Regions from separate parts of the Alteromonas sp. Mac1 genome, predicted to be linked through region 1. Evidence: predicted binding sites of a transcription regulator. Region 1 holds the regulator's gene; the other holds the start of a gene.
The links. The regulator MetJ, encoded in region 1, represses methionine synthesis genes. The targets are predictions, from matches to a motif close to TAGACGTCTAGACGTCTA.
Positions count from the first base shown of each region.

Region 2: a site for MetJ is predicted at 8,025-8,042, ahead of thrA (bifunctional aspartate kinase/homoserine dehydrogenase I). Genes of this name have one in related genera too.

Region 1 is NZ_CP013932.1:4,212,565-4,228,744, reverse strand. It holds gene metF (methylenetetrahydrofolate reductase) at 113-997, opposite strand; gene metJ (met regulon transcriptional regulator MetJ) at 1,149-1,475, shown strand; gene AV939_RS17855 (malic enzyme-like NAD(P)-binding protein) at 1,554-2,795, opposite strand; gene AV939_RS17850 (hypothetical protein) at 3,168-3,482, shown strand; gene rpmE (50S ribosomal protein L31) at 3,597-3,809, opposite strand; gene priA (primosomal protein N') at 4,121-6,325, shown strand; gene AV939_RS17835 (SPOR domain-containing protein) at 6,455-7,024, shown strand; gene hslV (ATP-dependent protease subunit HslV) at 7,279-7,803, shown strand; gene hslU (HslU--HslV peptidase ATPase subunit) at 7,883-9,211, shown strand; gene AV939_RS17820 (ATP-grasp domain-containing protein) at 9,265-10,182, opposite strand; gene AV939_RS17815 (hypothetical protein) at 10,236-10,460, opposite strand; gene AV939_RS17810 (helix-turn-helix domain-containing protein) at 10,509-10,820, opposite strand; gene AV939_RS17805 (peptidase domain-containing ABC transporter) at 10,820-13,033, opposite strand; gene AV939_RS17800 (HlyD family secretion protein) at 13,036-14,286, opposite strand; gene AV939_RS17795 (hydroxymethylglutaryl-CoA reductase) at 14,669-16,180, shown strand, end outside.
Region 2 is NZ_CP013932.1:3,627,964-3,644,143, reverse strand. It holds gene arsH (arsenical resistance protein ArsH) at 1-593, opposite strand, end outside; gene AV939_RS15595 (arsenate reductase ArsC) at 593-1,063, opposite strand; gene AV939_RS15590 (metalloregulator ArsR/SmtB family transcription factor) at 1,117-1,470, opposite strand; gene AV939_RS15585 (protein tyrosine phosphatase family protein) at 1,595-2,242, opposite strand; gene AV939_RS15580 (hypothetical protein) at 2,300-2,824, opposite strand; gene AV939_RS15575 (hypothetical protein) at 2,891-3,661, opposite strand; gene AV939_RS15570 (sensor histidine kinase) at 3,794-4,933, shown strand; gene AV939_RS15565 (response regulator transcription factor) at 4,930-5,574, shown strand; gene AV939_RS15560 (S-(hydroxymethyl)glutathione dehydrogenase/class III alcohol dehydrogenase) at 5,646-6,794, opposite strand; gene AV939_RS15555 (LysR substrate-binding domain-containing protein) at 7,035-7,910, shown strand; gene thrA (bifunctional aspartate kinase/homoserine dehydrogenase I) at 8,240-10,705, shown strand; gene thrB (homoserine kinase) at 10,768-11,721, shown strand; gene thrC (threonine synthase) at 11,775-13,061, shown strand; gene ung (uracil-DNA glycosylase) at 13,058-13,717, shown strand; gene AV939_RS20525 (IS3 family transposase) at 13,858-13,923, opposite strand; gene AV939_RS20070 (DUF3545 family protein) at 14,046-14,222, opposite strand; gene pgi (glucose-6-phosphate isomerase) at 14,530-16,179, opposite strand.

The DNA.
Region 1 (16,180 bases):
GACCTTTTTACAGCGAAGGAAAGTGACAGCAAGGCAAACGAGTCGTTCAAATACCTGATAATAGGCAAATGGTATACTGGTCTGCCCTATAGGAGCAAAGGTTTAATCGAAATTAACCTGCTCGCACACCTAGCATGTGGCAAATAGCGTAGCTCAACTCACTACGGTTAAGGGTGTAAAAATGAAAATGCTTCACGCCTTCTTTGGCAAGTACCTTAACCTGATCCATCGCGATGTTAGCACCAATGAGGTTCCGAGTAGCTTGATCGTCATCGTCAAGTCCATCAAACATTTTGTGTAAGAACCCAGGTACATGTACGTTGGTGAAACCGGCGAACTTTACCAAGGTCTGATAATTGGTTACCGGCAGTATGCCTGGCACCAAGTCTAGGTCGATACCTGCAGCTGCTGCTCGGTCACGAAAACGTAAAAATACACTGGTGTCAAAGAAAAACTGTGAAATTGCTTCGCTCGCACCGGCTTCTGCTTTGCGTTTAAGGTTCAGTAAGTCGAATTGGGCATTAGGCGCTTCAGGGTGTTTTTCAGGGTAAGCGGCCACTGAGATATCGAAATCGGCTACATCTTTTAGTAGCGCCACTAAATCAGAGGCATACATTTCGGTATCTTTCACACCTGGCGGTAAATCACCACGAAGAGCAACAATACGACGAATGCCAGAATCCCAGTAGTCTTGGGCAATCTGTCTAAGCTCGTCTCTGCTCGCATCAACACAAGTAAGGTGAGGCACGGCTGCAACGCCAGTTTGCTGCTGAATGCGTTTTACCACGTCATGAGTACGGTCGCGCTCACCACTATTCGCGCCATAAGTTACCGACATATAGCTCGGTTTTAGCGGTGCTAAGCGCTCAACTGACTTCCACAAGGTTTGTTCCATTTTCTCTGATTTTGGTGGAAAAAACTCGAATGACACATCAATATCACGCAGTTCCGAAAGGGACTGATTGAGTGCATCGACACCTTGTGCGTAAGATACCATGGTAAAATTACTCTTTTATAGACGTTTAGACGTCTAAATTAAAGAATTTACGTCTAGACGTCAAGAGGTTTACACTGCTCAATTGACCTTTTCGTCAACTTGTTTAGAATTTCTCTTCATAACATAAATAAAATCAGACAGAGTTAGCATCATGGCAGAGTGGAACGGTAAGTATATTCATCCCTACGCAGAGCACGGTAAAAAGAGTGAACAGGTAAAGAAAGTCACCGTTTCTATTCCTATTAATGTGCTAAAAGCATTAACCGATGAACGTACGCGTAGGCAGATAAACAATTTACGTCATGCGACGAATTCAGAATTGTTATGTGAAGCGTTTCTTCATGCATTTACAGGTCAGCCGTTACCGGATGACGAAGATTTGAGAAAAGATAACCCTAATCGTGTACCTGCTGAGGCAAGGCGCATAATGGAAGATATGGGTATAGACGTTTCTATTGAGAACGAACAAGAAGATTAAAAAAACGGCAATGAAAATTGCCGTTTTTTTATAATCTTTACACTGAATTACACGCCAGTATATGCGCTTATATTGCCTTCATTCGGTGCGGTTAGGCACTTCTGGAAGTCGTGCAACGCCAGATTCAATCGCCGCTTTTGACACTGCAGAGGCTATGCGTTCACAGAGGCGGGGGTCCATTGGTTTAGGAATAATGTATTCTTTGCCAAAGGTTAAGCTTTTGCTGTTGCTAGCCGCTAACACAGATTCTGGTACGGGCTCTTTGGTAATAGCACGAAGTGCTTCTACCGCGGCCACTTTCATTTCGTCGTTAATGGCCGTTGCGCGTACATCCAGCGCACCACGGAAAATGAACGGGAAACACAGCACATTGTTTACCTGATTAGGGTAATCAGAACGCCCCGTAGCCATAATTAAATCATTTCGAACTTCATGCGCCAATTCAGGCTTAATTTCAGGATCGGGGTTAGAGCAGGCAAAAACAATCGGGTTAGGCCCCATTAACGCCAACGTTTCTGGAGGTAATACATCAGGGCCAGATACGCCTACAAAAATATCAGCGCCTTCCATCACATCTTCAAGTGTGCGTTTATCGGTATTGTTGGCAAACAAGCGTTTGTGTTCCGTAAGGTCTTCACGGCGCGTATGAATAACCCCTTTTCTATCTAACATGTAAATGCGCTCTCGTTGCGCGCCACATTTAATGAGCAATTCCATACAGGCTACCGCTGCTGCACCCGCACCCATACAAACTATTTTGGCGCTTTCGATATTTTTGCCCTGAATTTCAATGGCGTTCAACATGCCGGCAGCCGTTACAATGGCAGTACCATGTTGATCGTCATGGAATACCGGAATATTGCAGCGCTTAATGAGTTCTTGTTCTATTTCAAAGCACTCTGGGGCTTTAATATCTTCTAGGTTAATACCACCAAACGTATCTGCAATATTGGCGACGGTATTAATGAATTCTTCTGTGGTGCGGTGCTTTACTTCAATATCGATAGCATCAAGCCCAGCAAAGCGTTTAAACAGCAGTGCTTTACCTTCCATCACCGGCTTAGAAGCTAACGGCCCCAAATTACCCAAGCCTAGAATAGCAGTACCATTACTGATGACCGCTACCATGTTGCCTTTCGCAGTATATTTGTAAGCATTATCAGGATCTTCAGCAATTTCTCGTACTGGTTCAGCTACCCCTGGACTGTAAGCCAGAGCAAGATCATCCACACTATCGGCTGGTTTTGATAGCTCCACGCTGATTTTACCTGGCGTGGGTTTGGCATGATAATCTAGTGCACGTTGTCTGAAATCTGACATTAGTAAACATATCCTTCGATGTAGGGGTTAGGCAATCTTCGTTACCGTAAGGGCAATCTGCGTTGCCGCAGTAGAATGTCTTCGACTCTATCACAGGGTCATTTGAGTACATATCTGATCTGCCTTTTATACCTTCCAATCTAGGACAGACTTGCTTGTATGACCAGTGACATCGTCGAATATCTGCCATTCATCATATTAATGACACTTTAATAATTAATACATTATTTCTATTTTATAGAAGTGGATATTAATGAAGGCATAACTGATAATCGGATAGCGTTGTAGAAATAGGCATTAAACCGGCCGTTTTAGGTGCTGATTCACGTAATAGGTATAATGAAAACATGATGAAGGAAAGCGTAACTTAATATGTCGGAAAAGAAACTGATTGAAGCGTTAACGGCGGCGTGTGAGTGGGCAAAATCTGAGTCGGTTGGCTTTGAATGGCTTACGCATATGGGGCATTGGCGCAGACCAGAAATTATTGCGGTGTTTGAAACCGAAAAGCAGAAAAGCGAAGCGCTAACAGCGAATTGGAACCAAGCATTTGAAGATGAACTCGTTTATGTGTGTGATACGTTGAAGGTACAGATTAAAAGTGTTCGCTACGACAGCGAGCAAGCGTGCACTTCGCAAAGTAACGGCAATTGGGAGCGGCACTTAAAACGCCGAGCTTTTCACTAAGAGCACTCCACTCGCCGAGCACTGTATTGGTAGAGCTTACTATGGAGCGCAGACACAAAAAAAGCGCCGATAGGCGCTTTTTTTAAAGAAACATAGTGTTTCTGAGTACTGAGCTTATTTAGCGCCCAAAGCACCGAAACGTTTCTTGAAGCGGTCAACACGACCACCGGTATCAACGTTACGTTGCTTACCAGTGTAGAATGGGTGACATGCAGAACATACGTCTAGGTTAATATCTTTACCTAGAGTAGAACGGATTTTCATTACGTTGCCGCAAGAACATGTTGCTGTCATTTCAGCGTATTCTGGGTGGATACCATCTTTCATTTTGGATTACCTTCAATATGAGGCCGTATCGCTATCTGGCCCGAAGCCAAACACCATACGCAACTTTAAATTCAATGACCGACCGCAGAAATTGCAGTCAGCCGCAAAAGAGCGGCGCATAATAAAGGAAGCATCGTAAGTGATCAAGCATTTTTTGTATGCGAAGTAAACAGAGGTGGCGTTAACTATACTCACTGGCGAGAATAAATTCCCTTCCCTTATTTGACATTATATTTAAATGCCAGATCATTAGCGGTTCTGAATTTACGTCTACTTACTTTACGTTTATCAATTTTGGGGCATCAATTTTAATGGTATTCATTCAGGTGGCTGTACCTGTGCCGCTTCGCCAGCTATTTACCTATTCTCATACCGACACCTTACAACCAGGTGTGCGGGTGAAAGTGCCTTTCGGCCCACGTCAATTGGTAGGCATTGTGGTTGAATCCGGTATAGACATAGATGATACCAGTAAAATAAAAACCATTATTGAGGTAGTAGATAGCGTGCCGGTTATTGATGAATCGCTAAGAAAAATGGCGCACTGGTTATGGCAGTATTACCACCATGCGCCGGGGGAAGTGATACATGCCATGCTTCCTGTGCCCCTTCGAAAAGGTGAGCCAGCCACGCCATCACCCGCGCAATATATTCAAGTTACACCAGAAGGGGCTGATACTGATGTCAACAGTTTAAGCCGAGCACCTAAGCAGATGGCCTGCTTAGACGCGGTTCAAACCACATCACTTATTGCTAGCGAAGCGCGTAAAACCTTTTCACCTGCAGTAGTGAAAGCGCTATTAGATAAAGCGCTTATTGAGCTAGTGGAAATTACACCGGAACTCACTGCGCAAGCTTGGCTAGATACCTTCGACATTGGCGAAAAGCCCGTGCCTGATAAAGAGCAAGGGGTAGCGATAGCGGCGTTAAATCAGCAACATGGCACCTTTGCAATCAGCTTGCTTGAAGGGGTTACAGGTAGCGGTAAAACCGAAGTGTATCTGCAATCTATCGAACCTTTGCTTAAAGCCGGTAAACAAGTGCTTATTTTAGTGCCTGAAATTGGTTTAACGCCGCAAACTGTTTCACGGTTCGAAAAGCGTTTTAACATTCCTGTAGGGGTATTGCATTCTCAATTAACGGACGCGGCGCGATTGTCTGTTTGGCAGCGATCGAGAGCAGGTGAGTTAGGTATTATTATTGGTACGCGCTCAGCTATTTTTACGCCGCTTAAAAACCCAGGCATGATTATCGTAGATGAAGAGCATGATGAGTCGTTCAAGCAACAAGACGGGCTTAGGTATCATGCGCGAGACTTAGCGGCTATGCGTGCTAAAGAGCACAGCATCCCTTTACTACTCGGCAGTGCCACGCCAGCGCTTGAAACGTTGAATAATGCGTTGAATGGTCGCTTCGCGCATTTACAGCTAACCCGCCGCGCGGCAGGGGCGCAAAGCACTAAGCAGTACTTGCTAGATGCCCGAGACCAGCCTATTCATTACGGTATTTCAGAAGGCTTGCTGACGATTATGCGCCAGCATGTCAATGCTGGGAATCAGATTCTGGTTTTTGTAAATAGACGTGGTTATGCCCCAGCTCTTTTATGTCATTACTGTGGCACCACGGCGATGTGTAAGCGGTGTGACAGACCTTATACCGTGCATAAAGGGCAAAACAGACTGCAATGCCACCACTGTGGTGCAACCCGTTCCATGCCAAAAGAGTGTGAAGCGTGCCACAGCCATGAAATGGTGACGGCAGGGACGGGCACCGAGCAGGTAGAGGAAGGGTTAATGAAGCTCTTCCCCGATGCCAAACACGTGCGAATAGATAGCGATACGGTAAGAGGAAAAGACAAGCTACATCAAACCCTAGATGCCATTAACCGTCAAGAGCACCAAATACTGGTGGGCACGCAAATTTTATCGAAGGGGCATCATTTCCCACACGTTACACTGGTGGTGGTTTTAGATTGTGATGGGGCGCTATTTAGTGCTGATTTTCGGGCGCCAGAAAAGCTAGCGCAGCTAGTTACGCAGCTTGCTGGGCGAGCAGGGCGTGCCAGTAAACCAGGAGAAATGTGGCTGCAAACCCACAACCCTCATCATCCTTTGCTACAAGATTTGGTGAACAACGGCTACGCCCATTTTGCTCGCCATGCGTTGATGGAACGAAAAGCGTCAGCATTGCCTCCTTATATTAGCCAATTTGTGATTAGAGCTGAGGCAACAGAGAGCTCATCGGCCTATGCTTTCCTGCAACAGGCTAGGGGTGTACTTTTAAACTCAAATACTGCAAATGCAAACCCTACGGGTTTAGTACCGCAAATGACGGGGCCGTTTCCTTGCTTGATTGAAAAGCGCCAGGGGCGTTTTCGCTTTATGCTGGTGTGCAGCCATGAAAAACGTGCGCCGTTACATAACGCTTTACGCTTAGCATTGCCTTATTTACAAGGGCTGCCACAGGCCGCAAAGGTACGATGGTCGGTAGATATCGACCCCACCGATTTCAGTTAGCACACTGGTGGGGAATACGGTAAAATCTCAACACTGATGTATACAAGTGTTTCAGGGTTGTGCACTATGTCTTCGTCTAATGGCACCACCCATTTAAAATAACGATAAGTAGTAGGAAAACTGCCGAATATGGCTCAACGCGATTATGTATCTCGTGGTAAAGCACCACAAAAAAAGAAGCCGGATAATAAAAAGCGCGGCAAATCACAGGTGAAGAGTACACCCACGGCCGCATTCCCTATTGTTCGTTTGGCCATCGTGGTGATATTACTAATCGGCTTTGCTGTTTTCTTATGGTCTATTAAAGACAACGCCAGCTCTGAGGTAGATACCGAAGTTGTACGCCCTGTTGCGCCTACGCAAGAAGCCTTGCCTGAATTACCGAAAGAAGAGTGGGAATATATTCGTACTCTGCCTGGGTATGAAGTAGAAGTAGACGTGGCTGAACAGGAAAAGTCTGACAAACGATACCTTATGCAGTGTGCGTCGTTCAGAACCCGTGCCCAAGCAGAAGAGATGAAAGCCAAAATTGCCTTCCAAGGTTTAGAAGCCCTTATTCGCCAAAGCTCTGGCAGCAACGGCGAGTGGTTCAGGGTTATTCTAGGGCCATTTGAATCGAAACGTGATGCCGAGAAAGCCAAGCACAGCCTTCGTAAAGTGAATATCGCGACCTGCCAAATCTGGTTCTGGAACTTATAAATCGTATAAGATTATCAAGGTAGCAAGCCTACGACGAGTAAAGGTACGCTTTAAATCTTCAGTGTCACTTAGCCAATAACACTTCCACCATTATTTGTGGTGGAAGTTAACCTACGGCAATTAACGCGCTAATCGATATACCCTTTAATCTCTCCCCCCTTGAAAACGAAAACCCTTCCCCCATTTCATAACAAAGTCTTTTTTCAGTTATCGCCCGAGTCTGCGATAGCGCCCACCTTAAACGGGGATTAAACGTGACAACGATTGTATCTGTAAGACGTGGAAATCAAGTTGTGATGGCTGGCGATGGTCAGGTGTCACTCGGCAATACCGTAATGAAAGGTAATGCACGTAAAGTGCGCCGCTTGTACCACGATAAAGTATTAGCTGGCTTTGCAGGCGGCACCGCCGATGCCTTCACCCTTTTTGAACGCTTTGAAGCAAAACTTGAAGCCCACCAAGGTCATTTGACCAAGGCGGCGGTCGAACTTGCCAAAGATTGGCGAACCGATCGCATGCTGCGCAAGCTAGAAGCCTTATTAGCCGTAGCCGATGAAACCGCGTCTTTCATCATTACCGGTAACGGCGACGTAGTTCAGCCAGAAAATGACCTGATTGCTATTGGTTCAGGCGGCAACTATGCCCAAGCTTCTGCTATTGCTTTGCTGGAAAACACCGAACTGACTGCAAAAGAAATTGCGGAGAAAAGTTTGACCATAGCCGGTGATATCTGCGTATTCACTAACCATAGTCAAACGGTAGACGTACTCGATTACTAAGTGGCTGTTTAACTAAAAATAAACAGCGACTTGTGCCTGCTATCGATGCAGTAGCACCAAAACAGAAAAGGGTTTATGCATGTCTGAAATGACACCTAGAGAAATTGTTCATGAGCTAGACCGACACATTATTGGTCAGCAAGATGCTAAACGTGCGGTATCGATTGCACTTCGAAACCGCTGGCGCCGTATGCAGCTTGAACCAGAGTTGCGTCAAGAAGTAACGCCTAAAAATATTCTTATGATTGGCCCAACAGGTGTGGGTAAAACCGAAATTGCGCGCCGCTTGGCAAAATTAGCGCATGCGCCGTTCATTAAAGTTGAAGCCACTAAGTTCACCGAAGTGGGCTATGTGGGTAAAGAAGTAGAAACCATCATTCGCGACCTTGCTGACATTGCCGTGAAGATGACCAAAGAAACTGAAATGAAAAAGGTGAAATTCCGCGCTGAAGAAGCGGCGGAAGAGCGCATTCTTGACGTACTTATTCCGCCTCCTGAAGATGCATGGGGTAAGAAAGAAGACGTTGAAGATAGAGGCACACGCCAAGCGTTCCGTAAAAAGCTTCGCCAAGGCGATTTAGACGACAAAGAAATTGAAATTGATGTGGCACTTCCACAAGTAGGCGTAGAAATTATGGCGCCTCCTGGAATGGAAGAAATGACTAATCAGCTTCAAGGCATGTTTCAAAACTTGTCAGGTTCGCAAAAGAAAAAGAAGAAGCTAAAAATTAAAGATGCACTGAAAATGCTGGTGGAAGAAGAAGCCGCACGTTTGGTGAATCAAGAAGACTTAAAAGAAAAAGCGATTGAGTCGGTTGAGCAACACGGCATTGTGTTCGTGGATGAAATTGACAAAATCTGTAAGCGTGAAGGCAATACGTCAGGCGATGTATCGCGTGAAGGTGTGCAGCGTGACTTGCTACCCTTGGTAGAAGGTTCAACGGTATCGACTAAACACGGTATGGTAAAAACAGACCATATTTTGTTTATCGCCTCTGGTGCTTTCCAAATGAGTAAGCCGTCAGACCTTATTCCTGAGCTTCAAGGCCGTTTGCCCATTCGCGTTGAGTTGTCAGCATTAGAAGTGGGTGATTTCAAGCGTATTCTTACCGAGCCTAACGCATCGCTTACCGCACAGTACAAAGCGCTAATGCTTACTGAGGGTGTGAACATCGATTTCGTGGAATCGGGCATTCAGCGTATTGCTGAAGCAGCATGGCGAGTGAATGAGCGTACTGAGAATATCGGCGCGCGCCGTTTACACACAGTGCTTGAGCGTTTAATGGAAGATATTTCATTTGATGCGTCTGAAAAAAGCGGTGAGTCTTTTGTGATTGACGAAGACTACGTAAACAGCCACTTAGAGTCGCTAGTAGAAAACGAAGATCTGTCTCGCTTCATTCTATAAAGCCCCAAGGCTAGTAACACAAAAGAGCGCATTTATTTAAATGCGCTCTTTTTTTATGTGGTTAATAATTTCACTAAACGCCCAGTAATATCAACGCCAGTCTCGTTTTCAACAAACAAGAAGAAAGGGCAAGGGTTAGCTTCCAAAAAGTAATATTCACCCTTGGTATTTTTACGCCAATCAATAGCACACCAATACATTCCTAAGCCGGAACATATCTTTCGTGATAAATCCTGCATTGGTTTAGGAAGGGGGGTCAGCAAAGGGCGTGCGTTTATATCGTCCCTGAAATCGAGATCGTGAGAGTCTATTTGTACACTGACGACTTCATCACCCAGTACGTAACTGCGAATGTTTGTCCCTTCAATAAATGCTTGAAACGTCACAGGGCGCTCTTTTAACAAAGCCTGTACTAAACCGCGAGTATCATAGCCCTGTTGCATGAATTTCGCTGTTTCGCCGCCTTTCACGGGCTTGTAAACCACCTCGTCTATATTCGCACAAAACTGTAGAGCAACATCACTAGCGTTGCCTATATAGGTATATGGCACCTTAGCCCCTAGCTTTTTTGCCATTCGCAGCTGAATGGGTTTGCAGTGATGAGCGCGAATGGCGTCAATACCATTAACCCACTTAGTTTCACTGAATAAAAACCAACATAACAAGGTGCTGGCATATTCTTGATCTAACCATTGCGAAGACACATTGTCAGAGGCGCTCACCGAGGGAGGAATATATTGGTGCCAATAGGCAGATGTGATGTCTGATAGCGGAATTCGAAAAAGCCCGTTGCGCGTAGGCTGGTTAAAATGCAAAAGACCATCATTATAATCCGGATCGTAACTGAGCTGCCAGTGCTTACCAAAGTAGTTGGTGTTGATAATACAGGGCTCGTTTTTATCGGCTATTAAGGCTTCAGCCACATGAAGAATTTGTGGGTCATTCTCGCTCCCTATTAATGCAATCTGCATTGAAATATCCTTTCTAAATGGTAAAAGGAGGACTGCTTAACCTCCTTAATCTGCTATGACAATAAATCGGGTAATTGTCCGCCGTCCTCACCAATCGCTAGGGTGATATAGACAGGTGGTTTAATAAGACGGATTGGCGCTTTATCTGCACCTGTTGATACGCCAGACTTGCCGCCAGTCACTTGCAGTAGTTCTTGGGTTGCAAGGTGAAATTCAGTAGCAGTTTGTACATGTTTTTGTGTATTTTTGTGTGTATGGTTTTGCGTGTTATGTTGCATTTTTCGCTCCTTATAAAAGCGTTTTAGTGTGATTTAAAAAGCTAGCGGTTAAGCCAACCTTAAGGGGTGGTAAATCGATCGAAAGCAACTCGCGATAAGCGCGGTGCGGCTGCTTATTTTTAATTTTTTGTAAATATTGGCACAGTGGAACTTAACCGTTCGCTCGCTAATAAATAGCTCTGTCGCTATCGCTTTATTCGATAGCCCTTCCATGATCTTTCGCGCAACCTGAAGCTCGCGTTTAGACAAGGTGTCGATAGGAAGGGCAGTACTATTTAAGTTCTCTACATGCTCAACGATTTGTTGACGCTCAATATCGGTGAGTAAGGGTGTAGATTCTCTAACTTCGGGGGTTATCATTATGAATCTCCTAGTGGGGTATTATCATTTTCTTCTACTATTTCAGAAGCTGGGTATCGCTGCAGAGTGCCGTCTACTAACTGATAGACAGTATCCGCAAGGGCAATTGTTTGAGGCCGATGGGCAACCATAATGCGGGTAATATTCAGTGCCTTTAGATGAGTATTGATGATGTGCTCATTTTGAATATCTAAATGGCTGCTTGCTTCATCAAGAAAAAGAATATCGGGAGAGCGGTAGAGTGCTCTAGCTAATAAAAGCCGTTGCTTCTGACCACCACTTAAGCTGCTTCCCATATCACCGACTAACGAGTGATATTGCATAGGCATGGCACAAATTTCGTCATGGATACAGGCTAACTGGGCGGCCCGGACGATCTTTTCTTGATTAGGTATTTCATCAAAACAACTGATGTTTTCAGCCATAGAGCCGGATAAGCACATGTCTTCTTGCAGCACAGAAGCGATGGTTGGCGCGTGATTTGATGATGAAATCATATTGTGACTAACCGTTCCCTCAGAGGGAGCATATAGCCCCATCAGACATTTAAGTAAGGTGCTTTTTCCACTTCCGCTTGCTCCAACGATGGCAATGATTTCCCCTGCTTTAACCGATAAATTAAGGTTTTCAAAAATACAGTTACACCCCTCCCCATACCGATAACTAAGATTGTGAGCTTTTAAATGAATAGCAGGAGTACTAGAGGCAATAGCATTAGAAGTGGCGGCTGCAGGTACTGGGGTTGCGTTTGAATAAGCGCTAGGTTGTTGTGACAACAAGGTGGTTTCAGCAGGCTCTGTTAGTACAATATCGCTCAGGCGAGAAAAGTGAACGGCCAGCATTCGTAATTCGATAAATTTAGACACTAGCCCGTCTACCGCAGCAGTAAATTTGGTTTTGTAAGCAATGAAGGCAAGCATCATTCCTACGGTCAGCATATTATCCATCACCAAAGAGGCCGCTATAAAGATTACAGCGATGTTCTCAAGACCAAATAACACTTGGTTTACCGCGTCGCTGCCAATATTGAGTTTTCCTAAACTAATATCTTTATTTAAAGTGGCGACTAACTTGTTTTGCCACTGGCTATGGCGCTGCGATTCTTGGCGGTATACACGAATAGGCAACATGCCTCGAACGCTTTCCATAAAGTGGCTTTGCTCGGTGGCGCCTAACGCAATTTTTTCTGTTGTGAGCCGCTTAGTGATAGGTATTAATGCAATGCGGAAAAGTAGATATATCGCCACTACTAGCACCACACATAGCGTGAGTTTTACAGAGTAAAGTGCCATCACGACAAGGGTAATAATAGCCATGACACCGTCGAGCAAGGCTGTGACAAGTCCAGTGGTGAGAAACTCACGAATATGCGCGAGGGAGCCAAAACGAGACACCACATCGCCCACGTGCCTTTTAGCAAAAAAATCCAGCGGTAGCGAAAGCAAATGTTGAAAGACCGAGGCGGACATTTGAAGTTGAAGTCGGCTTGATACAGCAAGGATCAGAAAGCGTCGCAACACTCTGGTGAAGATGCTTATCAGTAGTAAGAAAGTAAACCCAATGGCAAGTGCGGTTAGCAGCGCTTGGTTTCCTTGCAACAACACATCATCAACAACGGTTTGTACGTAATAGGGAGATGCCAATGCAAAAAGTTGCAGCAAGGCAGACAGCGCAAGCAAGGTCGCTAAGTTACGTTTGAACCCTATGGTGCGGGTAAAAAAGTCTCTTAGTTTTAGTAAAGGCTTTACCGGAGGCGGCGAAAAATTGTCTTTAGGCGTAATTTCTAACGCTATTCCTGTTAGATGTTTACTTGCCTCGTCGAAGGTGAAGGTGCGTTTGCCAATACTCGGATCGTGTATGGTAAATCGTTCACGCCCTACGTTAGTCAAAACAACGAAATGACGCATGTCCCAATGTAGTATTGCTGGCAGGGTTAGTTGAGATAAATCCTGTGGCTCAATTTTTAGCGCACGACATTGAAATGCCATTTGCTGCGCGATATCCATAATATCTTTAAGTGTAATACCACGAAGTGAAACGCTAATGCGCTGGCGAAGGTGGGTCATATCCCGTTTGTCACCATAATATTGTGCCACCATGCTGACACAGGCTAAGCCACATTCAGCGGCTTCAGTTTGAAGCACAACTGGTACTTTGTTTTTAGGTGATAAAGCGCTGAGTACAGGTGAAGCAAAACCGTGAGTAATATTCATAATCACAACCTTTTAGTGACGCTTAGAAGCGGCTCTAAGATCCATTCCAGTAAGCTACGCTGGCTAAGCGCAACGTCTGCTGAAAATGTCATTCCAGCCTTAAGCATTACCGGATTTCCATAGGCAATAATGGCGTCGCTGCTTACTCTAGCGGTAACCAAATAGGCGGGTTCGCTTACGGTTAAAGGCGCGTTCGCCCATTCACCAGGCAGTAAAATAGTTTCAGAAATGCTCGTTATCTGCCCCTCTTGCAAACCAAATTTCTGATAGGGAAAGGCATCGTAACGAATCGCGAGTTGTTGCCCGCTAGCAATAAATCCGGCGGCGCGCACGGGCACCAACAATCGTGCTTCTATTGGTGAATTCTCTGGAAGTAAGCTAAGTAGCGGCCTGTTCTGATCGACCATTAATCCAGTACTTGCTTGCAGACTTGAAACCACACCATTTTGCGTTGCATATAGAATGCGCTGCCGATCGCGATTTAACGTTAGTAACTGTTGGTTGATATCACTCAGTTGGTTTTCGTGTGCAGTGCGCTCATTGGCTTGTATCTCGGGTAAGCCGGCAATTTCATATGTCAGTCGGCTTACTTCAGCTTCGCTTTTTAGGTTGTTCCGCTCAGCTTGTTTCCATTGTTGCTGGCTACTCAAAAGCTCCAATTTATAACTATCGAAATCTGCGTTACTTACATGGCCGGCATCGCGCAGCACTTCAAGTGAGGTAAATTGATTGTGCGCTAACTGCCACTGTTGATGAGAAATCGCTAAAATATGGCGTATTGAATCGGCGTCTGTTTGTGCGTGCTCAAGTTGCTTTACTAGCTGCACGTGGCTGTTTTTATGAATAGTAATGGTACGCGTCAAAGAGTCGGTTATTCGCTGCTTTTTAGCTAGAAGCTCTTGTTGCAGTTTTAGCTCTACGGTTTCACCTTGTGGCTGCTGAACCCCGTATTCAATCGATAGTAATGGTTCGCCTTTCAAAACTTTTTGCCCCTCGCTGACATACACTTGGGAAATGCGGCCTTTACGGGAGTCGGCGTACAACCTTAGTACGCCATGAGAGGGCTCTAACCAACCTTCAACTGTGGCTTTTCGGGCATAACTACCCGTAGTGAGGTATACCCCCAAACACACTATCCATAAAAGTAGTATCGCGGTTATTCCCATATGGGACGGTCGAGGCGTCATCAGCAATTCACCTTGAAATGACGAAGTAGGCTGCATTGCCTGATGACGGAATAGTCCTTTTCTCATAACAGTTCATCCCATGAAATTAAAAAAATGGTATTCAGTTGCCATTTCCCTGTGGACATAGCGCTTAATCAGTAATCGACACTTTTTAAGCAGCGAAAACCTGAATACCGACAAGTGGTCTTGGGAAAAGCCTTGACGCTGTTAACGTTAGAAGAGGCGGGCTCGGAATATCGAATAAAAAGAAGTCAGGGCATTCGCCGCCCTTTATTCATAGGGTGTTGGCGCAAAACTTGATGAATTTTTAATGAAATGGCTCAAATTTAAATGTGGTTAAAAATTGATGGAAATGCAAAAGGTTAGTGATACTGTACAAAGGTTGTACTATAAAAAGTAGTGTACTTAATTCACGCAGTGGCTTAACCAAAACGGAATAGGAACTCACATGTTTGTACCAAGTATTTTACTCAAGCAGCTATACACTCACGGAAGCCTAACCAAAACTGACAACGGCGTTTCCTTCGCACTTAAAAACCGTTTAAAAGATGCCACATTAAAAGAGCTTAAATGGATTTCATTTGATGGTGAGAAAGTTCCAAGCCATAAAATCTCTATTCAAAGCAGCAACGACAGTGACATTAGTGTCGATGCACTGAATGACACCGGTGGTATGCCGTTTTCATTACGGCAAGTCATCACGGTACACCTAGAACTCAATGAAGAAGTAAGTCCTGAAAAGCGCAAAATAGGCATCTGTTTTTCAGCGTCGCCTTTTGGAAAGCTTAAGTTCGAAGTAGAAGATAATGTGACCTCACCAGCGAATCGCAAGTTGCATATACCCCGTGACGACCACGACGATTATGGCGATGACATTATCAAAAAGCGCCAGTCGTATTTTGAAAGTTTCACTGATGGCAAACTCAATCACGTGGGTAAATACTCGATAGACCCAGATAAATTAAAAGGCAATATTGAGCATTTTATTGGGGTAGCTCAAGTGCCCATTGGTATTGCAGGGCCATTGGTAATTGATGGTGAACATGCGAAAGGTGAATTTGTTGTGCCACTGGCTACAACAGAAGGCACCTTAGTGGCGTCATATAATCGTGGTATGAAGCTACTCAATATGAGCGGTGGAGTAAAGGCCACCGTTGTTGATGATGCTATGCAGCGTGCCCCTGTTTTTATATTTAGCGATGCCCGTGGCGCAAGGGATTTTGTGACTTGGGTAAACCAAAACATCAGCAAAATTCGAGAAGAGGCTGAATCAACTTCCAGCATTGCCAAACTCACTTATATCGACCACTTTCTATCAAACAAATTTGCCTTTTTACGTTTTAATTATTTAACCGGCGATGCGGCTGGGCAGAACATGGTGGGGCGGGCTACTTTCGCTGCGTGCGGGTGGATTTTAGATAATTATGAAGGGATAGAGAACTTCTACTTAGAATCTAACTTTGCCACCGATAAGAAAGCCTCACAAATAAATATTATGCGTACGCGTGGTAAACGAGTAACCGCGGAGGCCACGATAAAGCGTGAGCATTTACTGCAAATTATGCGTGTAGAGCCTAAGCAAATTGATTATCACGGCAGGGTAGCGGGTGTTGGGTCATTCCTATCAGGTGTGAACAATACGGGTTTACATTCGCCGAATGGCATTACTGCCATGTTCATTGCCACGGGGCAAGATGTGGCAAACGTAGCGGAATCATCGGCAGCTATTATGTATTCAGAGCTTACCGATGATGGCGACTTGTATGTGTCTATTACCATTCCTTCGTTAATCGTAGCCACCTATGGTGGTGGCACCGGAATGGGCACTCAGCGCGAGTGTTTAGAGCTCATCGATTGCTATGGCAAAAACAAGGTGTATAAATTTGCCGAAATTGTTGCAGCGGTGGCCTTAGCGGGGGAAATCTCGTTAGCGTCAGCCATTAGCTCATCTGATTGGGTG
Region 2 (16,180 bases), 580 kb from region 1:
ACATCGACGATGCGGTTATAGTACGAAGATGGCTTCATCCGGCCATTGTCTTCAAATTCTAAAAAGGCTTTTGCTACCGATGACTGGTTTGGAATGGTCAACATGCGCATCCAACGACCAAGCACTCGCATTTGGTTTACTGCGTTAAATGACTGGGAACCACCGCTTACTTGCATTACCGCTAGCGTTTTTCCTTGGGTTGGACGAACCGCGCCAATGCTTAATGGCACCCAATCGATAATACTTTTAATAATGCCTGTCATGCTTCCATGACGCTCAGGAGAGCACCAAATTTGCCCTTCAGACCACATCATTAATTCACGAAGCTCTTTTACCTTGGGATGGGTTTCATCTTCGGTATCCGGCTGAGGCAAGCCTGTTGGGTCAAAAATTTTGGCTTCACAACCATAGTATTCAAGCAATCGTGCGCTTTCTTCAATCACGAGTCGGCTGTAAGAACGCGCTCGTAACGATCCGTAAAGTAATAATATACGCGGCTTGTGTTCAGAGTACGTTTTTGCGAAATCTTCAGAAGTTGGTGAAGGCGCAACGCTTGCCACTAAATTGCTAGAAGGTGATGCTGGTTCAGACATTATTGCGCTCCTTTTTCTTGCAGGGCTTTTTTAATGTCTTCAATAGCGAGTTTGCGAGAAACAATATCGGTAAGTGCGGCAACGCGTTTTTCGATAATATCGATAGTGTTATAAAACGCTTGAGCTTTGTCTTCTTCACTGCCTTCTATTTTCGACGGATCTTCAAGACCCCAGTGCAGCTTTAGTGAATTACCGAAGTATACAGGGCAGGCCTCACCGGCCGCAGAGTCACATACAGTAATAACGATGTCAGGCTGGTAGTCTTCAAAGTCATCCCAAGATTCGCTTTTAAGCCCATCTGTACTATAGCCTTGCTCGGCTAGGTACTTTAATGACAAAGGATGTACTTCACCCACAGGTTGGCTTCCCGCACTGCGCGCTTCTAAGGATGAATGGCTTGAAGCATTAGTAATGGCTTCACAAAGGATGCTACGACAACGGTTGTGCGTGCAGATATACAATATTTTCATTACAAAAATCCTGGTGGTTTACGTCACATATTTGAATAAAGTAAGAAGAGCGATTAACAGTCCGTGTCACATTTGAGATTGTTCAGTGCGTCTTTAATGTATTCCGCATTGCTGCTGGCAGATAAATGAAGAACCTCTTTTGCCCATGCTGGAAGAGCTGGATTTAAACGATAATAAACCCACTTACCACGGCGTTCGTCAGCCACTAGCTCGCACTTGCGTAAATCGGCTAAATGACGAGAAATTTTAGGTTGGCTGAGGTTAAGGGCTTCTGTGAGATCGCACACGCAAAGCTCGTCTTTTACACAAAGCATTAATAATGTTTTTAGCCGAGTTTCTTCCGCCAGACATTTAAACAATGACAGCGGTGAAAGCGACACACATTTTGAAGATACTGATGCAGTCATCACTCATCTCAAATACGTTAAATCATATATGTTGCATATCGTATATGATTTTTCGTATATGTAAAGCGAAAAGAGTAAGTCAGTAAGCTAACTACTTAGGAGGTGGGTTATTGAATTGTGAGTTTTATTTTGGGGGCTCTATTTGTGGAGTGACGGTTGTGGAAATGTTTGCGTTATTTCCTGCATTGAAGTCGTCGATAACCGTATTCATAAACGCAAACCATGTTTGGTTAGGTTGCCAAATAGCAAGTAAGTCTTGTTTTGCCGATAGTTCTGACTCACCCAATGCGGTAATGCGGTATAAGTAGGTAAATACAGCGCCCCGCCAATTCAATTTACAGTGTGTAAGCACTTTATCGTCATTTGAGTTCCCTAGTGCCATATAGCCAATATACTCTTTGAAATTAGCAAGGGTGGGGTTTTCCCATTCAACCTGAACATTGTGATAGTTCAGCGATAACCCCTCAACCACTTGCTGTTCTTGCAGTCTATCGCCGGGTATTAAATCGATAACCCGATTTACGCCTTCGTCTTTTAATAATTGAAAGTGTGCAGCAGAAGGTAACCCTGAACTCACCATGTGGTCGTTATTGACTTGGTAATTGGTTAACGAGTCGAGAGTAATTTCAATGTTAGGCGTAGGCGTCGTTTCAGAGCTAACTTTAGCTTCTACGTTATTAGTTTCTGTGCTTTCAGCTGCTTGGTTCGCGTATGCATTACTCAGGGTTAATGCGATAGATAAAACTGACGACAAAGCGACTAACATTTTCATTTTAAGGTCTCGTTATTGATATTTTTAAAAGGGGAATAATCGTTAACGATTAAAGCATTACTCTTTGCTTGCATCTTTATGCTTTTCATATCGGTCCATAGCATCTTTTAACGAACTATAACTTTCTTGTAGCTCAGGGTTGTCGATAATTAATGAGCGCAGGTGCATTTGTGATTCAATACGCATGACTCGAGTTTGAATATCAACAAGCCCTTCGTCTGGAAGTCTACCGCCTGTTGTCACTGCAATATCAATAAGCTGTGTTCTTTTCGCTTTTATATAACGAGATTCACACTCTTTTCGCTTTATTTTTGAGCCTTTTGGTGCTCGGTAATGACAAATGACTTCGAACTCAGGTACATCATTGTACTTATTAAAAACATCGAAAAATTCGTAAGAGCGCTGTTTTATAGCGTACTTTAATTGATGCAATTTTAGTTTAGCGGTGACTTCTATGGTTTCAATGTCGTTTTCTTTTTCAGGTGCCTGCTCAGAATCTGCTTTACTAAAACAGGGGGCGGACGCAGAAAGTAACACTAGGATAATTAGCACATTTAGCTTTTTTTCCATTTTCTTTTTCATGAAATCACAAATCCTTTTGTATGATATATACACACTAATATATTTTTCTGGTAAAGAGCAAGTGCACTATGTGTTTGATGGTTTTTTAACGATTGATGTCGAAAGGGCAGTTGGATTAAACATATTCAAATACTTCCTACTTAGCCAAATAATAAAAGGGACGCCGATTAAACTTGGCAATACCCAACTTCCTATTTGAAGTAGGGGGAGGCTTTGAAATAGCGAGCGGCCACCGAAAGCGAAAAACGCAGTGTAGGCTCCAATGCCTGACCCGATAATATGCCCAATGTGTTGAATTACCCATTCCCCCTTAGCGATGTCATTTTTGAATGCATATCGTGCAATACCAATACAGTTAAAAAGAGCAAGGGGGGCAAAAATTTGGGTCAGTGTAATGTTGTATTTTATGCCTTGATATAAGGCAATGCTGGCCACGATAAATAATGCGCTGGGTAGCCATAAGTATTCAATATTACGAAGTTCGGCACGATTCGCTTTTACTTCAAGCACCCGTTTTGCGTGGCGAACGTTGTTCCAAACCAGCAGGCTTAGCATCAATAAAAATATGTATTGGCCTTGAAGGTAAGCAAGAAAATACTCAACAGATTCAAAATGTGCCGGCATTGTAGGGAAAATGAGAAGGGGAGCAAGCAGCACTAATGATGAGCTAACCACGCCACTGACTGATGTCAGCGTCATTGTGGCCAAGTAAATGTTACCTATCTTTTTATGTTGTTTTCCGCCCTTCTTAGTGAAGCATGGCCCCCAAAAAAGTAACAGTGATATTGCACCACAAATAATATGAAATATAACGATAGCGCTGTGAATGTTCTGCATGACTTACATCCTTAATGTTGTGATGTAGTCAGTTTGCCAATATCTTCTTTGTTGTATTAGTGCTGAAAGTCACAAGATAGAAAGTGACTTTTGGCCTATGTATTTATTCCCGCTTAAGTTAATAATAGGTTTATGAAAATAATTAGTTTTTTTAATATAGAGCGAGCAAGCGCCTCAGTTACATGGCTGTTTGTGAGTTGCTCAGCGCTTTACTATGCATTTGCAAAATATGGTGCCTCATCCCACAGGCCATGGTTAATTGTTGCGGTGGTTGTTGGAATAGCGGCGTGCCTTAGCGTAATAACTCGCCGAGATATGACGCTTCCTAAGTGGCGTATTCCTCTATTAATTGCAATGTACTTATTGGCAGTGGGAGGTTTGTTCTTACTTCCCTACAGCTACCTTGCTATATTTTTGGTGATATGGTCGGCACTGTTACCTTATTATGCAGGGTGGGGAACGTGTTTGGTCGTTTCGGTATTCGCCGCATTACCTTTAGGAGTGATACATACCTTTTATTGGCAAGATCCCCACGCATGGCTAACAGCGGCGCTGTTTTGGACATTTAATTTGTTTGCCATGATGATGTCGAATGTGGCTATTAAAGAAAAGTCGGCCAGAGAAAAATCCGAAGCACTAAATCGACAATTAACCAGTACCCAGCAACTTATTCACCAAGCTGGTCGGCAAGACGAAAGGCTGCGAATTGCCAGAAATATTCACGATGTACTGGGTCACCACTTAACTGCACTGACCATTCACTTGCAGGTGGCTTCCCACAAAGCCAACGCAGCAGGCCAAGACGAGGTAAAGGCACATGTAGACCAATGTCACAGCTTAGCAAAGTTGTTACTTTCAGATGTGCGAGAAGCGGTTTCTGATATTCGTGAAAACGCGCCATTAGATTGGCAACAAGCGGTAAGGGCATTATTTAAAGACTTACCGCGACCCAGCCTTCAATTATCTATTGCTGATAATGTCAGTATTGAAGATGTCTCGACAGCTGATATTTTGCTTCGCTGTGTACAAGAAAGCTTAACCAATACTATTAAGCATACGCAGTCTGCGCACTTGTATGTGACCTTGGAAAAAAACCAAGAAGGGTATTCATTAACGCTACAGGATGAACAAGTGCCTACGGCAAAAACAATACAGTTAGGGAATGGGTTAACAGGTATGTCGGAGCGAATCGAAGAGGCGGGTGGCTCAGTGAAGTTTAGTTTTAATAAACATGGCTTTTCTACACATATATTGTTGCCGGAGCCGCTATGAGCATTCGTGTTGTGTTGGTAGAAGACCAAATGCTAGTGCGACAAGGTATTCGATCGTTGTTGGCACTGGATAGCAGTGTTGAAGTAGTCGCGGAATGTGATGACGGTGCCCAAGTTATTAATACGCTTACTATTAATAGTGCAGATATTGTATTAATGGACATTCGTATGCCCGAAATGACGGGAATTGATGCCTTGCGTGCCATGCGCGACCATAACATCGATACCCCCGTTATTATGCTAACCACATTTGACGATCACGAACTGGTGACCCAAGCGATGCAGTCGGGGGCGAAAGGATATTTACTTAAAGATGTCTCGCTGGAAACTTTAATTAGCGCAATTAAATCGGTAGTTAATGGGGAAACCCTTATTCAACCAAGCGTAACCGAAAAAGTGCTTAAAGGGTTGCAAGGGTTAGAAGTGAATTTCGAGTCGTTTGAACAGCCAGAAACCTTAAGCCCAAAAGAAATAGAAATTTTACGCTTAGTTGCCGCCGGTTACAGCAATAAAGAAATATCTGAAGCGATGTTTAAATCAACCGGAACGGTTAAAAATCAAGTTTCTGCGATTATGGCGAAAATGGGGGTACGAGACAGAACCCGAGCAGTACTTAAAGCGCTAGAATTGGGTTGGTTGTAAACACAAAAAAGCCCGCATAAGTTACTCAACGCGGGCCTTTTACACTTGACGGCAATAGTGACAACTAAGAGCTATTTATTCATATGAACAACAGAGCGAATACTTTCACCTTTGTGCATTAAATCGAATGCATCGTTAATTTCATCTAGCCCCATTGTGTGGGTGATGAATTCTTGCAACCCGAACTCGCCATCTAAATAACGCTCAACAATGCCAGGAAGTTCAGAGCGACCTTTCACACCGCCGAACGCTGAACCACGCCATACTCGACCAGTTACAAGCTGGAATGGGCGAGTAGAGATTTCCTGACCCGCACCGGCAACACCGATAATCACCGATTCGCCCCAACCTTTATGACAACACTCTAACGCCGAACGCATTACGTTCACGTTACCAATACACTCAAATGAGAAATCAACACCGCCGTCAGTCATTTCAACAATGACTTCCTGAATAGGTTTGTCGAAATTTTTAGGGTTTATAACGTCAGTCGCACCAAGTTGTTTGGCTAGGTCAAACTTACTTTCGTTAATATCAATACCAATAATGCGGCTAGCGCCAGCCATACGGGCACCAATGATGGCTGAAAGCCCAATGCCGCCTAAGCCGAAGATAGCAACGGTATCGCCTTCTTTCACTTTTGCAGTATTAAGTACTGCGCCCATACCGGTAGTAACACCGCAGCCTAACAAGCAGACTTCTTCAAGGGGCGCTGATTTATTTACTTTCGCCAATGAAATTTCAGGTAAAACAGTGTACTCAGAAAAGGTAGAGCAACCCATGTAATGGTAGATTGGCTCACCGTCTTTCGAGAAACGGCTGGTACCATCTGGCATTAAGCCTTTACCTTGGGTTTCACGCACTGCTTGGCATAGGTTGGTTTTGCCAGACGTACAGAATTTACATACACCGCATTCTGCTGTGTATAAAGGAATAACATGGTCGCCTACTTCAACAGAAGTCACGCCTTCACCAACCATTTCAACAATACCGCCACCTTCGTGGCCAAGTACAGATGGGAAAACACCTTCTGGATCGTCACCTGAAAGGGTAAATGCATCGGTATGACACACGCCAGTGGCAACAATACGTACTAGCACTTCGCCTTTTTTCGGAAGCTCTACGTCAAGCTCTTCCATTTTTAATGCTTCGCCTGGGCCCCAAGCAACAGCTGCTTTAGACTTAATATGAGTCTGACCTTCTTTCAATGCTAATGTCATGGCATGCTCCTAATATAATACTGCGTGGGTAAACAGCACGATGCCGCTACCTGTAATGTCTAGGTTATGAGATAGATTATAGACCTGAGGTCTGGTTTTATAAATACAGATTTGGTAATTCATTATTACTTGAGTGTAATAATTAGTTGGTGTTTAATTATCAGTTAAACGGTGCCCTTTATTGAGTATCATCAATTGTAAGCACCATGCAGCAAACTAGAATCAATAAGGGTAAACGCCATGATGTGGGAAGGTATTGCAGAGTTTTGCGCAGTGGCCAGTACTGGCAGTTTTACCGCGGCGGCTACCAAGTTAGACACATCAGGTGCGCAAATTAGTAGAAAAGTCGCTAACGTGGAAAAGCGTTTAGGGGTAAAGTTATTCAACCGCACTACTCGAAGTGTGTCACTGACTCAAGCTGGGCACATTTATTTTGAGCAATGCCAGCCCGCACTAAGTGCCTTGGCAGAGGCAGAGCTCAACGTGAGCCAACTTCAAAAAGTACCCCAAGGACTAATTAAGCTCACCGTGCCAGTCGCCTTTGGCGAGGCTTTTATTGCTCCGCTTATTAATCAGTTTTTGAAAAAATACGAAGGTATAGAGGTGGAGTGCCGGTTTACTAACGACACGATGGATATTATCGACGAGGGCTTTGACCTTGCTATCCGCATTGGCAATTTAGAAGACTCGACAATGGTGGCCAAAAAGCTGGCTACTCGGCAACTCTACGTTTGCGCCAGCCCTGAATATTTACATGCTTTTCCTGCACCAACGAGTACCAACATGCTTAGTGAACATCAGTGCTTAGTAGGTTCACAGCCTCACTGGCGCTTTAATCATGACGGGAAAATACAAACCGTAAGGGTGAAGGGACGTGTGAAGTACAACAGTGGTAATGCACTACATCATGCTGCCTTGGCTGGGCTGGGATTAGTGCAACTTCCAGGGTTTTATGTGCGCGATTCGTTAGCCTCAGGCAAGTTAATTGAAGTGCTATCGCCCTATCGAGACAAGCGAGAGGCGGTATGGGCATTGTTCCCATCGAATAGGCATTTAGTGCCAAAAATACGCTTATTAGTTGATTTTCTATCGGCGAAGTTAATTGATGATGAATAGTGGGTTTCGTTATATTTTCTGCCACTTATAATGGAATATCGCTGAAATCGAAATGTGAAATGGATTGTGTTTCACTTTTTGCAATACAGTATGGTGAAAACTGCGGTTGACAGATAGACGTCTATACGGCAAATTGACCCTATGAAAACGATTCTTCTTATTGGCACCACCGGCATTATGATTACCACCTTAAAACGGGCGGTCGCTGGCTAGTGCAAGTAAGCATAAGACAACGAAAGCCCGCCCTCACAGAGAGCGGGCTTTTTTTTACTCACGTCATAGTAACCGTTAAAAGCAGTAACCTGGCGTAACCGATATAGGAGCAGCACATGAAAGTCTTAAAGTTTGGGGGCTCATCACTTGCCGACGCACCGCGCTACTTGCGCGTGAACGACATTAGCACGGCCACCCACCAAACCGATGGCGCTGCAGTGGTACTTTCTGCCCCTAAAGGGGTAACGAATGCATTGTCACTTTTGTGTGAGCAAGCAGCCGCTGGCGAAGATTTCCACCCTCTATTTGAAAAATTGACGTCTACCGTGACCGGTATTGCTGATGCACTAAACGAAGAGCTCAGCGGCTTCGCTCACGCTGATGTTACTGACTTTATTCAGGCGCAACTGCGTGTACTCAATCAGCACCTCGATGGCATTAAATTGTTAGGTGTAGCACCTGACAATATTGCAGCCGGTATATTAAGTATTGGTGAGTACATCTCGGTTACGTTATTTAGCGGTATCTTAACGGCAAAAGGCGTTAAAAATCGTATTATCGACCCTGTGACTTACATTCTTGCAGAAGGTGAGTACTTAGACAGCATTGCTGATGTTTCATTAAGTAAAGCTCGTTTTACTGATGTGCCTGTAGATGGCAGTGAATTATTGGTAATGCCTGGTTTTGTTGCTGCGAACGAGGCCGGTGAAAAAGTAACGCTTGGACGCAATGGCTCTGACTACTCTGCGGCTATTTTAGCGGCTTGTATCGACGCGAGCTGTTGTGAGATCTGGACCGATGTAGACGGCGTGTATAATGCCGATCCGAATCAGGTTGAAGGCGCAGTACTTCTTGATAAGCTAACTTATCAAGAAGCCATGGAGCTTTCTTATTTTGGTGCGAAAGTACTTCACCCTAAAACCATTGGGCCAATTGCACAGCATCATATTCCTTGCCTAATTCGTAATACGCTTAACCCTGCGGCACCTGGCACGTTAATTAGTAACGAAGCCAGTGAAAAATGGACCTCGGTTAAAGGCATCTCACAACTTGAAAATGTCACTATGTTCAACGTGGCAGGTCCTGGCCTAAAAGGCATGGTTGGCATGGCGAGCCGTGTGTTTGAAGTAATGTCGAATGCTAATATTTCTATAAGCCTAATCACTCAGTCATCTTCTGAATACTCAATAAGCTTCTGTATTCAAAGCAAAGATGCTGATCGCGCATTAAGCTTGTTAGAAGATGCTTTTGCGTTAGAGTTGCAAAACCAATTGTTAGATCCTATTGAAGTACGCCACGACTTAGCGATTGTTACCCTAGTGGGTGACGGTATGCGTCATGCGAAGGGCTTAGCGGCGCGCTTCTTTAACTCGTTGGCGCAAGCTCGCGTTAATAACGTGGCAATTGCCCAAGGGTCTTCAGAACGCTCTATTTCAACGGTTATTGAAAATAAACGGGCGAAAAAAGCCGTTAAGGTAATCCATCAGAATTTTTTCTCAGACCGCCATACCATTGATGTATTTTTAGTAGGGTGTGGCAACGTGGGAACCGAGCTGTTAAGCCAAATTGCAAAACAACAGCCAGCTTTACTTAATCGTAATATTCAGTTGCGGGTTTACGGTATTGCCAATAGCCGTAAGTTGTTACTCAATAGCCAAGGTATTGACCTAAACCAAGACTGGAAACCCGCATTAGATGCGGCCAGCGAAGGGCTTTCTGTTGAACGTTTGCAGCAGTTTGTGAACGACAATAGCTTAGTAAACCCAGTTATTGTGGATTGCACCAGTCATGATGCTATTGCTCAGCAATATGTAGACATGATGGAAAATGGTTTTCACGTAGTGACACCAAACAAGAAAGCCAATACTAGTTCAATAGACTACTATCGTAAATTGAAAAAGACGGCATTATCTACCAACCGTCAGTACTTGTACGAAACCACAGTAGGTGCCGGCTTGCCGGTTATCGATAACCTTCAAAAGCTATTTAGTGCCGGTGATGTGTTGCATCGTTTCGAAGGTATATTGTCAGGCAGCTTATCTTACGTATTCGGTAAATTAGAAGAAGGCATGTCGTTATCGCAAGCCACTGGTTCAGCTAAAGACAATGGGTATACCGAGCCAGATCCCCGTGATGACTTAAGTGGTATGGACGTTGCGCGTAAACTGCTTATTATGGCTCGTGAAGCAGACCTAGATCTTGAACTTTCTGATATTGAAATTGAATCAGTGTTGCCAGCCGGTTTTGCCGAAGACTGCTCCATTGATGAATTCATGACACAGTTACCTGAACTTGATGCTGAATTCGCTAAGCGTGTAGATGCTGCAAAAGCCGAAGGAAAAGTACTTCGCTATATTGGCAGCATTGAAGGCGATAAGTGTAAAGTAACTATTGAGGCGGTACCTGCATCTAACCCATTATCGCAAGTAAAAGACGGCGAAAACGCGTTGGCCATTAACAGCGATTATTACCAGCCTATTCCTTATGTTATTCGAGGCTATGGGGCAGGTGGTACAGTAACGGCTGCGGGTGTATTTGCAGATATACTGCGTACTATGCCATGGAAGCAAATGGCACACTAACTGGCTCTTCTTCTAGAACAAAAGAGCCACTGAAGTTAAAAGAGTAATTAAAGAAAAGTATTATGAAAGCATTACGAGCATATGCGCCAGCATCTATTGGCAATGTAAGTTTAGGGTTTGATGTACTAGGCGCCGCGCTTGCCCCTGTCGATGGTTCCCGCTTAGGCGACGAAGTCGATATTGAGAGTGCAGATACCTTTTCGTTAAACACGGTTGGCCCTTTCGCACACAAATTGCCTGGCGACGCCGATAGCAATATTGTGACGCAATGCTATCACTACTTTTGTGCGCAAATGGAAAAGGTGGGTAAAACCACCACGCCAGTGGCGATGACCTTATCTAAAAACTTGCCTATCGGCAGTGGACTGGGGTCGAGCGCAAGCTCAATTGTTGCTGCCTTCGTTGCGCTAAATGCTTTTTTCGATTATCCCTTCGATGAAGACACTTTGTTGACCATGATGGGCGAATTAGAAGGGCAAATCAGCGGTAGTATTCACTACGATAACGTAGCGCCATGTTATGTTGGCGGTATGACATTGATGACAGGCGCTACGTCGCCAGTTACCTTGTCGCTACCTTTAGTGAAAGACTGGTATTATGCTATTTGTTATTCTGGTATTAGCGTCTCTACGGCGGCCGCCCGAGACATATTACCCAAGCAGGTTGACATGGCCACAGCGCTAACATTTGGTCGCCAGCTAGGGGTGTTTGTACACGCCTTGCATGCAGGAGAAAATGAGCTTGCAGCTTCGGTGATGAAAGATGTGATTGCTGAACCCTATCGTAAACAGCTATTACCGGGTTTCGATGACGCAAGAGCCTTCAGCGAGCAAGAAGGCGCGTTAGCCTTTGGTATTTCGGGTTCAGGTCCAACGGTATTTGCCGTGTGTGATAGTGAAGAAAAAGCGCAGCGTATCGTTGCCTATTTAGACGAACATTATATTCAAAATGAAGATGGCTTTAGCCATGTGTGCCAAATCCCTGAGCAGGGAACCACGGTTGGCCCTATCACTTAATGAAGTGATACAGCAGCTAGATGTTACGGCACAACGAAAAAAGGTATTAAAACGTGGAATTGGTTAATTTAAAAGATGCACAGGACACTGCCTCATTTTCTGAAGCAGTTAAAAGAGGGTTGGGTAAACAACAAGGTTTGTATTTCCCTACTCATATTCCGAAACTAGAAAACATTGATGAACTGCTTGAAATGCCGTTCGCGGAGCGCAGCATTGCAGTACTTCGCGCCATTATTGGTGATGAGCTTAACAATGGTGAATTAGAAGAAATCGTGAATACCGCGTTTGCCTTTGGCGCGCCGGTAGAGAAAGTAAGCGACAACATTTATACCTTGGAGCTTTTCCACGGGCCCACGTTGGCGTTTAAAGATTTTGGTGGTCGCTTCATGGCGCAAACCTTATCAAGAATCAGTGAAGGTAAACCGGTCACTATTCTGACTGCTACCTCTGGAGATACAGGGGCTGCGGTAGCGCATGCATTCCACGGTATTGATAATATCAATGTGGTTATCTTGTTCCCTAAAGGGAAAATTAGTGCACTGCAAGAAAAGCTGTTTACCACCCTTGGTGGTAATATTCACACAGTCGCGGTGGAATCTGACTTTGATGAATGTCAGTCGCTAGTGAAGGCCTCATTCGACGACCCAGATATTCGTGAAGGTTTACACCTTAACTCAGCCAACTCAATTAATATTAGTCGCTTACTCGCTCAAGTGTGCTATTACTTTGAAGCGGTAAGTCAGTTACCTAAAGAAAAGCGTGACCAACTGGTTATCTCAGTACCAAGTGGTAACTTTGGTAACCTAACTGCCGGTATGATTGCTAAATCAATGGGCTTACCGATTAAACGCTTTATCGCTGCTACTAACGCCAATGATACTGTACCTCGCTATTTAAAAACCGGCGAGTGGGCACCGAAGAAGACAGTCGCTACCATGTCGAATGCCATGGATGTTAGCCAACCTAACAATTGGCCACGCATTGAAGCCTTAATTGAGCAAGGCTATGTAGATAAAAGCTGCTTAAAAGGCGAAATGGTAGATGAAGAGTACACTCAGTTAGCCATGCGGCAATTAGCGCAGTTAGGCTACACCAGTGAGCCTCATGCGGCTATTGCTTACCGTGCAGTAAGCCATGACCTAGAAGACGGCGAAATTGGTCTTTTCTTAGGTACTGCGCATCCTGCGAAATTCCGTGAGACGGTAGAAAACGTATTGGGTACACCTATTAGCTTACCTAAGCCGTTAGCTGATGTTGCCGGTGAAGACAGCCTAGCGGTTGATTTACCTGCCTCTTACGATGCTTTAAAACAGCATATGTTGGATTTACTAAAAGCGTGACCACATGGGCACAAGCATTGGGCAGTGAAGAAGGCAAACCTTACTTTAAAGCCCTAATGCAAAAAGTAGCATCTGAACGTGAAGCGGGTAAAGTTATTTACCCGCCTTCAGAAGATGTATTCAACGCACTGAACATGACACCGCTTGAAAAGGTTAGGGTAGTGATATTAGGGCAAGATCCTTATCACGGCCCACATCAAGCCCACGGCTTATGCTTCTCGGTTTTACCAAATATTAAAACACCTCCTTCGCTGGTTAATATTTATAAAGAATTGGCCAACGATATTACCGACTTCTCAATTCCAAACCATGGCACGCTTACCCCTTGGGCAAAGCAAGGCGTACTGCTGCTTAATACAGTATTAACGGTAGAGCAGGGCAAGGCACACAGTCATGCTAAGTGGGGATGGGAAACCTATACCGATGCGGTAATAGAGGCGGTTAACACGCACGCAGAAAACGTGGTGTTTTTATTGTGGGGCAGTCATGCACAGAAAAAAGGCAAGCATATCGATCGCACTAAGCACTGTGTGCTACATGCGCCGCATCCGTCACCATTATCAGCTTACAGAGGCTTCTTTGGCTGTCATCATTTTAGCGACACCAATGCCTACCTAACAAGCAAAGGGCTTTCACCCATTCTTTGGCAGGTATAGTCTATGGCAGCACCTGGCTAGAATAGCGAGTGACTAAAAGCCAGCGTCAGCCATAGTGCTTACGCAGCGTCGAAAGTTAAGAACCCAGAAAGTAAAAAGGCCGCCTGTTATGAAGTGACCCCATTAAGTTGGACTCATTTCTAAGCGGCAACCAAGGCCTGATTTCGATATTGTATCGGACTCAGGCCTTTTAATTTCAGCTTAATATTGCGCTAGTCGCGCTAGATTTAACTTAAATGCTCTGTGATGTTTGGACATAAAAAGACCCCCAGTAATTGGATAGTCCAACTATTGGGGGTCACTTCATTATTAGCAGGCGGCCTTTATATTATCTTTCCAGTGTTTCTAACTCGTATTCGAAACCACAATCGAGTTCAGAGAGCTCCTTTTCCAGTTTGAAGCGATCTTGAAGCGCTTCAATCTCTCTCCACTTGCGTTTTTTACTTTTTGTTTTCGCTGGGCTTGCTTCAATATCTAGCATGGCAAATAAGTCTGATTTGTCCACTGGGATTCTCCTTTTTATTACCACTACAACAATACAGAGTTTAGTTTTTATTCCCTCTGTATAATTTTGTATCACAGCCACAATTAAAATAAAACAAGTAAATTTACTTTTTATTAACAAATTGTGACAGTATGATGACACAGGGAGATATCGTCAGCGTGTTTAGCAAAACAGTTGGCAGGTGACATACTTAGTTGCACATTAGCTTGTACGTTCTTATTTTCTGCCAATAAAAACGGCCGGGGGTAAGCCGGCCGTTCAGTTATTATTTGCACCAAATTTGAGTGATTACATCACTCGGAGTTCCTTATTTTGGTGCATTCGCTGCTCTGAAACGGGCAATCAATTGTTGGGTAGATGCGTCAAAACTTTCTTCTTCCGCATTTCCTTGAATGCCTGCCAGTACTTGGTTGCCCAGTACTTTTCCTAACTCTACGCCCCATTGGTCGAATGAGTTAAGGTTCCAGATAACACCCTGAACGAATACCTTATGCTCATACATTGCAACTAGTGCGCCAAGTGTCTTAGGCGTAAGGCTATCAAACATCAAAGTGTTACTAGGCTTGTTACCCGGCATGGTCTTGTGCGCCGCCAAACGAGTGCGCTGCGCTTCGTCTAAGCCTTTACCTTCTAGGTCTGCATAACACTCATCAAAGGTTTTGCCTTGCATAAGCGCTTGCGCTTGCCCAAAGCAGTTTGATGCTAACATCGCATGATGTGTGTCATCTTGGTTAGGCACATTCAATGGCAACATAAAGTCGGCCGGAATAACCCCAGAACCTTGATGAATAAGCTGATGGAAGCTGTGCTGACCGTTAGTTCCTTCACTACCCCAAATAATAGGGCCTGTAGCGTAATCTACCGCTTCGCCGCCTTGAGTGACTTGTTTACCATTACTTTCCATATCAAGCTGCTGTACGTAAGCTGGTAAGCCGCGAAGATAATGATAATAAGGCAATAGCACCTGAGATTGCGCATCGAAGAAATTGCGATACCACACGCCTAATAGGCCAAGTAAAACAGGTAGATTTTGCTCTAAAGGTGCTGTTTTAAAGTGCGTGTCCATATCGAACGCGCCTTCAAGCAAGCCTTTAAAGTTATCAAAACCTAAAGCTAATGAAATAGGTAACCCAATTGCTGACCACAAAGAATAACGACCGCCCACCCAATCCCACATAGGGAAAATGTTATCTTCTGCTATTCCGAATTCAGTGGCTGCTTTTACGTTTGAAGACACGGCAACAAAGTGCTTGGCGATATCTTCTTGCGTGCCGCCAGACTTCAAGAACCAAGCCTTGGCAGAAAGGGTATTCTGCAACGTTTCTTGCGTAGTGAATGACTTAGAAGACATCACGACAAGGGTTTCTTCATGATCGAGTTTAGTTAACACATCATGGATATGGCAGCCATCAACATTCGCTACAAAATGAACCTTAACCGTCTCAACCGCATGAGGTTTTAGGGCTTCAGTCATGATCTTAGGACCAAGGAAAGAACCACCAATACCAATAGCAACAATATGCTTCACAGATTTGCCTGTGTAGCCTTTATGCTCGCCACTGTGAACTAATGCGGTGAAGTCGCGAATTTTATCAAGGGTGGCACGTACTTCGGGCATCACGTCTTCGCCATCAACCATGACAGGTGAGTCGGAGAAGTTTCGTAGTGCCGTGTGAAGAACCGCTCGTCCTTCAGTGCTGTTGATTTGCTCGCCGTTAAACATGGCGTCGCGGGCGTCATCTAACTTACACGCACGGGCTAAATCGAAAAGAGCACCTAGCGCGTGTTCGTTTACACGGTTCTTTGAGTAATCAAGAAAAATGCCGCACGCTTCTAACTGCATTTTTTCAGCACGTTTGGGATCTGCTTTAAACCAATCACGCATGTGTGCATCTTTCATCGAAGCTGCAATTTGATTAAGTGCTTGCCATTGTGGCAATGATGTCAATGTACTCATT